2 regions of the Gracilibacillus sp. JCM 18966 genome follow, and region 2 is predicted to be linked to the other one. Evidence: riboswitches for the same ligand, from Rfam matches in the RefSeq annotation. Region 2 holds a riboswitch; the other holds the start of a gene.
The links. A riboswitch is a leader RNA that binds a small molecule or an ion and turns the genes downstream of it on or off. The one in region 2 is predicted to bind thiamine pyrophosphate.
Positions count from the first base shown of each region.

Region 1: linked by a shared signal. The riboswitch ahead of ACZ5N5_RS12475 (ABC transporter substrate-binding protein) and the one ahead of tenA (thiaminase II) in region 2 are both predicted to bind thiamine pyrophosphate.

Region 1 is NZ_AP043883.1:2,599,840-2,604,553, forward strand. Features, by position in the region: gene ACZ5N5_RS12465 (metal ABC transporter solute-binding protein, Zn/Mn family) at 1-324, shown strand, start outside; gene wrbA (NAD(P)H:quinone oxidoreductase) at 533-1,132, shown strand; TPP riboswitch at 1,368-1,477, shown strand; gene ACZ5N5_RS12475 (ABC transporter substrate-binding protein) at 1,596-2,540, shown strand; gene ACZ5N5_RS12480 (MTH1187 family thiamine-binding protein) at 2,556-2,849, shown strand; gene ACZ5N5_RS12485 (ABC transporter permease) at 2,893-3,639, shown strand; gene ACZ5N5_RS12490 (ABC transporter ATP-binding protein) at 3,642-4,376, shown strand; gene ACZ5N5_RS12495 (TatD family hydrolase) at 4,381-4,714, shown strand, end outside.
Region 2 is NZ_AP043883.1:3,271,312-3,276,025, reverse strand. Features, by position in the region: gene ACZ5N5_RS15915 (M20 family metallopeptidase) at 1-1,063, shown strand, start outside; gene dapA (4-hydroxy-tetrahydrodipicolinate synthase) at 1,147-2,037, opposite strand; lysine riboswitch at 2,230-2,411, opposite strand; TPP riboswitch at 2,591-2,697, shown strand; gene tenA (thiaminase II) at 2,777-3,466, shown strand; gene ACZ5N5_RS15900 (ECF transporter S component) at 3,459-4,049, shown strand; gene ACZ5N5_RS15895 (ABC transporter ATP-binding protein) at 4,054-4,714, shown strand, end outside.

The sequences.
Region 1 (4,714 bases), 670 kb from region 2:
ACACATGCTGCATACGGATATTGGGAACAAGGCTATGGAATAGAACAAATTGCGATTTCTGGATTATCACCAACCGATGAACCATCACAAAAGCAGCTGGAAGAAATTATTCATCAAATTGATGAGAAAGGAATTAAATATTTGTTGTTTGAGCAAAATGTAGAGCCTAAAGTTGCAAAGGTGATTCAAAATGAAGCTAATATTGAGTCACTCCAATTACACAATTTATCTGTATTAACGGAAGAAGATATAGAGAAGGAAGAGAATTATTTCACATTAATGGAACGAAATCTAGAGGTTTTGGAACAAGCGCTTCATTATTAATGAAAGTTAACCATTAGGAAATATTAAGATTATATGCTTAAATATTTCCTAATGGTTATTATTTCTTTACTTGTTGAAAGCCTGTTCGGATAGTTCCACTTAGTCATAAGCAATTGTCTTGAATTAGAGATAATTACTTGATATGCTATGTAGGCCTAGAAGTTTGAACTAGGCATGCAAAAAGGAAGGAAAGAAGGAGTTTTAGGATATGGTAAAAGTAGCAGTAATTTATTATAGTTCAACTGGAACCAATTATCAACTTGCTAATTGGGCAGCAGAAGCGGTGAAAGCAGCAGATGCTGAGGTAAGAGTGGTGCGTGCGCAAGAGACGGCGCCAGAGGCTGCAGTAGCTTCTAATCCAGCTTGGAAACAGCATTTAGAGGAAACTCAACATGTCCCTGTAGCAACCTCTGATGATATAGAATGGGCAGATGCGATTATTTTCAGTATTCCGACTAGATTTGGAAATGTTCCATCTCAAATGAAGCAATTTATTGATTCACAAGGCGGATTATGGGCTGCAGGAAAAACGATGAATAAAGTAGTAACAGCCATGTCTTCTGCTTCTAATGCGCATGGTGGTCATGAGGGAACCTTATTACATTTATATACCTCTATGATGCACTGGGGTGCGATCATCGTCCCTCCTGGATATACAAATGAATGTATCTATGGGGCAGGCGGAAACCCTTATGGAACTAGTGTCACACAAACTCCAGATGGTAAAATGCTGGAGGATGTAGAAGCAGCAGTGAAGCACCAAGCAACTCGTGTAGTGGAAGTAGCTTCAAAAATAGTTCAATCATAATTGTAGAAGGCAGATCTTCAGCAATGAAGGTCTGCTTTTTTTTGCACGTTAGGAAGATATAAAATTTCTACACAGCAGAAGCATCGACCAAGTTTTTTAAGGTAACAAGTAAAAAAAACTAGGTACTTGTTAAAGTAGAGAGAATGCCTCGTTTTTTTCATATCTCCAATGAAGTACACAAAACTTGAATAATTACGATAAATATGTCAAAGTATGAATGTGATAGCAATAAGATATGGACATGTAGGGGGACTGGTGTTGCCAGTTGAGATTGTATCCGGAAGATACTGACCCTTAGAACCTGATCTGGTTAGCACCAGCGTAGGGAACATATGGAATTATGAATCTATATGCGCTCTAGGCTTCTGTCTAGAGCGCTTTTTCTATATGTATCCCTTAAAAACGACATAAGGGGGAAATCAAATTGAACAAACTATTAGTTGTCTTAGCATGTATGTTTTTTATGTTAACAGGATGTGGCCAAGACTCTTCTCAAACAGACAAACAGAATTTAACAGAAGTCACGTTTGTTTTGGATTGGACACCGAATACAAATCATACCGGATTATATGTCGCCCAAGCAAAGGGTTATTTTGAGGAAGAGGGATTAAATGTCAATATTGTGCTTCCGGGTGAAGCAGGTGCTGATCAAACGGTAGCTGCAGGGAAGGCCGATTTTGGAATAAGTGCACAGGAGGCGGTTACTGAAGCAAGAGTACAGGATATTCCGATTGTATCGATAGCAGCTGTTATTCAACATAATACTTCTGGTTTTGCAGCCCCAGTAGAGAAAGGAATCCAATCCCCTGCCGATTTTGCCGAAAAGACATATGGAGGCTGGGGTGCACCAGTGGAATCAGCAGTAATCGATTCCTTGATGAAACAAGAGGGTGCATCCGTAGATGATGTTACCATTACGAATATTGGCAATACCGACTTTTTTACTGCAGTTGAGCGAGATGTAGATTTTGCATGGATTTACTATGGTTGGACTGGTGTTGAAGCAGAGCTTCGTGGTATCGACCTAGATATGCTCTACTTAACCGATTATTCAGAAAAACTAGATTACTATACTCCTGTTATCACAACAAATGAAACAATGCTAGAAGAGAATTCTGAAACGGTTCGTTCATTGTTAGCAGCAGTAACTAAGGGTTATCAATATGCTATCAGTCATCCAGCTGAAGCAGCAGATATATTAATAGATAAAGTACCCGATTTAGACCCAGAATTGGTAAAAGCAAGTCAAGAATGGCTCTCTCCAAAATATCAGGACGATGCTACAAGATGGGGAGAACAACGTCCAGAGGTTTGGAGAAATTATTCTGATTGGATGTTCGAAAATGGTCTATTAGAAAGGGAGCTAGACGTAGAATCAGCGTTTACAAATGAATTTTTACCTGAATAAAAAGGAGAGAGAAAAATGGCAAATGCATTAGTGAGTATTCAAATTATCCCGAAAACACCAAATGGGGAAGATGTGATTCCATTTGTAGATGCAGCAATTGAGGTAATCGAGGCTGCTGGAGTGAAGTACCAAGTGAATCCATTAGAAACAACAATGGAAGGGGAGCTATCTGCACTACTAGTGATTATTGAAAAAATGAATCAACGTATGCTAGATATGGGCTGTACGAGCAACATATCCCAAATTAAAATTTATACAAGGGCGGACAATCAGGCGTCTATGGAAAAATTAACAGAGAAATATCACTAAAGTAGTGGAAACAACATAACAGAGTAAGGACGGTGTTAAGCACATGATAAAAAAATCATGGCTTCCTATCTCAGTGATTGCGATAATGCTTTTTATCTGGGAGCTATCGACGAGAATCTTTCAAATACCAGATTGGATACTACCAGCACCCACTGTCATTATACAGGAGGCACTTAACAACTGGCCGAACTATAGTCATCATATCTTCTCAACAATTCAACTAACGATACTCGGTTTGGTTATGGGGATAGTGGTTGGACTAACGGTAGCGGTTATTCTACATTTGTTGCCAAAGGTGAGAGAAGCAGTATATCCAATTATGATCCTTTCACAAAATGTTCCAATTATAGTGTTGGCACCACTACTCGTGATTTGGTTTGGTTTTGGCATGACACCAAAGCTATTGATTATAATCCTTGTGTGTTTTTTTCCGATTGCAGTAGCTACGATTGATGGATTGAGACAAACTTCGCCAGAGCTTATTCATTATATGAAAATGGCAGGTGCGACCAAGCAACAGATTTTTAGAAAGTTAGAGCTACCACACGCTTTGCCTGCTATATTTTCAGGACTAAAGATTTCAGCAACCTATAGTGTGATGGGGGCCGTCATCTCAGAATGGTTAGGAGCCAATCAAGGTATTGGGGTTTATATGACATTAGCATCCTCCTCATTCCGAACAGATAGAGTATTTGTAGCGATATTATTTATCATGATATTATGCTTATTCTTTTTTGCGATCATTTTAATCTGTGAAAAAGCTTTGATCAAATGGAGAAAGGAGGGGTAGGCTTGAGCACATTACAAATTAATCACTTAACGAAAAGCTTTGAACCACATACCATTATTCAAGATTTGAATCTAGTGGTAAATGAAGGAGAATTTGTGTCATTACTAGGTCCATCTGGAAGTGGAAAGAGTACGATTTTTCATTTAATTGGAGGCTTGTATGAGCCAGATCAAGGAACCATTCTCTTAAACGGAGAAAATATTATCGGAAAGAAAGGTGCCATTAGCTATATGCCTCAAAGTCCTTCCCTTTTTCCGTGGCGTACGATTCTTGAAAATGTAGTATTGGCCGCAGAGCTTTTTGAAAGACCTGATAAACGAAAGGCAAAGAAAATGTTAAAACGTGCAGGACTTCATGATTATATTGATGCTTATCCTCATCAGCTTTCTGGCGGGATGCAGCAACGAGTAGCTTTTGTTAGAAGCTTATTAAGTCCACAATCCTTTATTTGTCTAGACGAACCTTTTTCTGCGCTAGATGAGTTTACTAGGGTAGATATGCAGAAATGGCTATTATCCATCTGGGAGGAAGAACGTCCTTCGGTTTTATTTGTTACACATAATATTGAAGAAGCAATCTTTTTATCCGATCGCATTCTAGTCTTAGGCGAACGCCCAGCAAAAGTAACCGAAGAGGTTCATATCCCTTTTGAACGACCTCGAACAGCTCGCTTACTTTTATCACCTGAATTATTAGAAATAAAGAAACGAATTTACAGAATATTAAGGGGCTCATAAACTGATGATTGATGCACATATTCACCTTGACTGGTATAGAAAGGAAGAACGGGAAACTATCCTAAAGGACTTAAAGGATAAAAGGATTGCAGGTCTTATCGCCATTTCAAGTGACTTAGCATCTTGCAAAAAAGTATTGTCATTATCTCAGAAAAACAAGCTAGTTTTTCCTGCTTTAGGATGGCACCCAGAGCAGTCATTGCCAGATGAGAAAGAACTAGCTGAATTGGAAGAGTTAATCAGAAAACACCATCATTCTATAGTCGCAATTGGAGAAGTGGGTTTACCTTATTATCTAAAAAAAGAACGTCCAACGTTAGATATAAATCCATATATTC
Region 2 (4,714 bases):
GATAGGGGCATTAATGGCAACATTATATCGAGCCTTAGGGCTAGAGGTTAATGTATTTCCGGAAGCTGATTATGGAAACCATTTAGTTGTAAGGGCTTCCCAACAACATAAACCAACTATCCTAATTATTACACATATGGACACAGTTTTTGAAAAAGGAACGGCAAAATTGCGTCCATTTCTAGTGAAAGACAACCGTGCATATGGACCTGGTGTTATTGACATGAAAGCAAGTCTCGTTGCTGTCTATTTTGCAATGAAAGCTTTGAAGGAAATAAAAAGTAAGGCCTTCTATGATGTAGAAATATTATTAACTAGTGATGAAGAAATTGGTTCAGTTACTTCGAAATCGTTGATTGAATCCCATGCCAAGGATAAAAAATTTGCTTTAGTGATGGAGCCAGCTCGAAAAAATGGTGCTATTGTGTCAGCTAGAAGAGGGAAGGCTCATTATACATTGGAGGTATTTGGGAAGGCAGCTCATTCTGGTATCGAACCAGAAAAAGGGAGAAGTGCGATAGAGGAGCTTGCTCATAAAATTATTCAATTACATGATATTACCGATGAAGAGAAAGGTATTCATGTCAATGTCGGGATCATTGAAGGAGGTAGCTCTGTTAATACTATATCTGACCATGCTTCTGCGGAGATTGATGTAAGATTTCGAAAACAGGAGCAAGCGGATCAAATTGAGCAGAAGATAGAAGACATTACCTCTCATGCAGATATTGAAGGAACAAAGGTACGATTAGAAGGGGAGATTAACCGTCCTCCAATGGAGAAAACGGCGAAAACCGAAAGTCTTCTTCGTATTATCCGCAAGGTAGGGGATGAGCTTCACATAAAGATAACAGACACCGAAACTGGTGGTGGTTCAGATGCTTCTTTTACTGCGGCGATCGGAATACCAACGGTTGATGGATTGGGACCAGTGGGTGGAAATGCACACCGTGAGGATGAATATTTAGAAATAGATTCATTCTTACCTAGAACAATCTTGTTAGCAGAAGTGATAAAACAATTACATCGAAAAATAAATCAAACGAAAAAGCCACAATCATGAATGATATGCTCCCCTTTAAGTAGACAGGTTAAAAATAAAAAATCTGTTACTTGAGGGGAGTATTTTTATGTCCAATAGATCCTTTATCCTACAAAATAATTCTTTTGCAGATAATGTAAATCCTGATGTAATGTATTCAATTCTTCTTCGTCTAAAGGTATGAGTGGAAGTCTTACGGAGCCAACATCCATTCCAAGCATGGCTAATGCTGATTTAACGGGTACGGGATTTGGTGCTTTAAACAATGCTTTCATGATCGGTAATAGCTCTTGATGTAGACGTGCTGCCTTCTTCGGGTTCCCTGTTTGATATTGTGTAATCATCTCCTTCATTTCATTCCCAATAATATGGGAGGAAACCGAGATAATTCCTCTTCCACCTATTGCAAGCATTGGTAGTGTTAGACTATCATCTCCACTATAAAGAGAAAAATCTTCAGATGTTTCATGAATGATTCTCGTCATGGCATCTAAATCACCACTAGCTTCTTTTACAGCTACTATGTTTTTGATTTTGGCTAATTCAATAATAGTTTCAGGTAATAGATTCACACTCGAACGTCCTGGAATGTTATATAACATAACTGGTAAGGTAGTTGCTTTAGCGATAGCTTCAAAGTGTGCATACATCCCAGCCTGTGATGGCTTGTTGTAATACGGAGTAACAAGCATTACGGCATCGACACCTAGCATTTCGGCTTGTTTTGTTAACTCGATGGATGCTTGTGTATTATTCGAACCAGTACCTGCTATAACAGGAATCCGTTTATTCACAACTTTTACAGTAAATTGAAGGAGAGAAAGAATTTCGTCTTTGGATAATGTTGGTGATTCTCCTGTAGTACCAGCGACTACTAATCCTTCTGTTCCATTACTAATTAAATAATTAATTAAATGTTCTGCTTTGTTAAAATCAATTTGTCCGTTTTGATCAAATGGTGTGACCATTGCTGTTACGACACGTCCAAAATTCATTTTAGCCTTCACCTCTATTCATATTTTTAAAACAATTTCGCTACGTAAAATGAATAGAGCTTATCCCATCATCAAACCTTTTTGGAAAACTAATAACAGATCATTAAGTTTTCGCCTAATTACTATCAGGTTAGACAGCAAAAAATGCAACAATGAAAGGGTATCATTGTTGCACCGTTATTTGATAATGATGCGTGAGATAGCCCTCCATATAGCTTCTTCGACTATATGACAGCCCGACATTTCTTAAATGAAGGACCAGTGACTAAGATGATGCATTCCTAATCACTTCGGCAAATCCCCCTTTCTGTAATCATCACAGGCGACATCTCCTCCGATTACATACTAATGGTCATTGCACCTCTATTCTCAAACTATTCAATTGTTTTAAATGTTGGTTACTACTATAACAAAGTTTATCCATAGATGCAATAGATAAAAAGTTTAAAAGATGAATAGAAAATAATGGATTCTCTCTTAATGAAACAAATTTAAAGAATAGCTTGACAAACTGGAAAAATTTGATATAGTTATACACGAATTAAATAAAAACGCATTCCACTAGGGGTGTCTTTTAAAGACTGAGATTAAAGTTTTACTTTAAGACCCTTAGAACCTGATCTGGTTTATACCAGCGTAGGGAAGTGGTACGATATCCGTTATTTTCTGCAGGTATAACCACTATCCTTACGTATTTGGTAGGATAGTGGTTTTTGTGTTTCCTGGGAGGAGAAGAAAAATGAAATTTTCAGAAAAACTAAGAAAGGAAGTAGACCCTATTTGGCAGGAGAGCTTCCAGCATCCATTTGTCCAAGGAATTGGAGAGGGAACATTACCGGTAGAGAACTTTAAGTACTATGTCCTACAGGATGCTTATTATTTATCCCATTTTGCAAAAGTTCAAGCACTCGGTGCAGCTAAAGCAAATTCTTTTGAAACGACAAACCGAATGGCCGCACATGCCCAAAGCACTTATGAAGCAGAACATGCGTTACATGAATCATTTACAGAGATTTTAGGGATTACGGAGGAAGAGATCAAAGCATTTCAGCCTTCTCCAACTGCTTATGCCTACACCTCTCATTTATATCGAGCAGCATATGACGGGCATTTAGGGGATGTGATTGCAGCTATTCTACCGTGTTATTGGCTTTATTATGAGGTTGGAGAGGTTTTGAAGAATTGTACTCCAGATCATCCTGTTTATCAAAAATGGATTTCTACTTATGGCGGAGAGTGGTTCAAGCGGTCAGTGGAGGAACAAATTAATCGGTTAGATGAAATTGCTTTATCCGTTACAGATTCAGATCTAGAAAGAATGAAACAGCACTTTGTCATAAGTAGTCGTTATGAACTTATGTTCTGGGAGATGGCCTATCAACTTGAATCCTGGCAATCAATAGGAAGAAAAGAGGGAAAATATGTTTAAAAAGCTAACACTTACCGATATTCTTGTTACAGTTGTTATTGCATTAGTCTTCAGTGTCATATATAAAATCTGGGGACCGCTCTATAGCGCGGTTTCGGTTTTAGGCTTACATATCGATCAATTACTGTACGGAATGTGGTTTATGGCGGCAACCGTTGCATTTTTAATTATTCGTAAGCCTGGCGTCGCTTTGTTAGCAGAATTGGCTGCAGCACAAGGAGAATTCTTATTTGGTGGTCAATGGGGTATTTCATTATTATTATACGGCCTCGTTCAAGGTCTTGGTTGTGAAATAATATTCGCTATTTTCCGTTACCGAAGCTATCATATTTTGGTCATGTGCTTAGCTGCAGTTGGTGCGGCAATCGGCTCTTTATGGCTCGATATTTATTATGGGTATATCACGGAATTAGCTTTATGGAATCTGAGTTTGCTCGTTTTTGCTAGAATATTGGGGTCTATCGTAATCACAGGAATCTTTGCATACTACCTTGTAAAGGCATTAGAAAAAACGGGTGTAACAAGACTAGTTCGACCATTGTCCAACAAGCATTACGAAGCGCTAGATGAGGAGATTAGGTGAAAGAATGAGTACCATTGCTATCGAAAAACTACGTGTAAAATTTCCTGAAGAGGAATCCTTTTTATTTAAGGATTTCTCTCTCTCCATTCGAAAAGGGGAGAAAGTACTCATCCTTGGTCCTTCAGGATCGGGAAAATCGACTTTATTAAAAATTTTATCAGGGTTGGTACCAAAATCGATGGAAATCCCCATTAAATATACATCACGAGAGCTCTCAAATTCCTGGGGTTTTGTCTTTCAAGATCCAGATTCTCAATTTTGTATGCCTTATGTCGATGAAGAGCTTGGTTTTGTGCTAGAAAATCTCGGGATACCGCATGATCAAATGAAGGAATTATTACATCGTTACCTAGTAGAGGTCGGATTAGAACTAGAAGATGTCCATATTAAAATAGAAAGGTTATCTGGTGGTATGAAACAAAGGCTTGCCATTGCTTGCATTCTAGCATTACAGCCAAATACAATATTTCTAGATGAACCGACTGCCATGCTTGATCTAGAAGGGACGGCACAGGTTTGGGAAACGATGCAAAGGGTTGCTAGAGACAAAACCGTGATCATTGTTGAGCATAAAATCGAGCATGTGATTGATTTTATCGACCGTGTCGTCTTACTAGATGAAAAAGGGAACATTATGATGGATGATACTCCCAAAGTCATTTTTG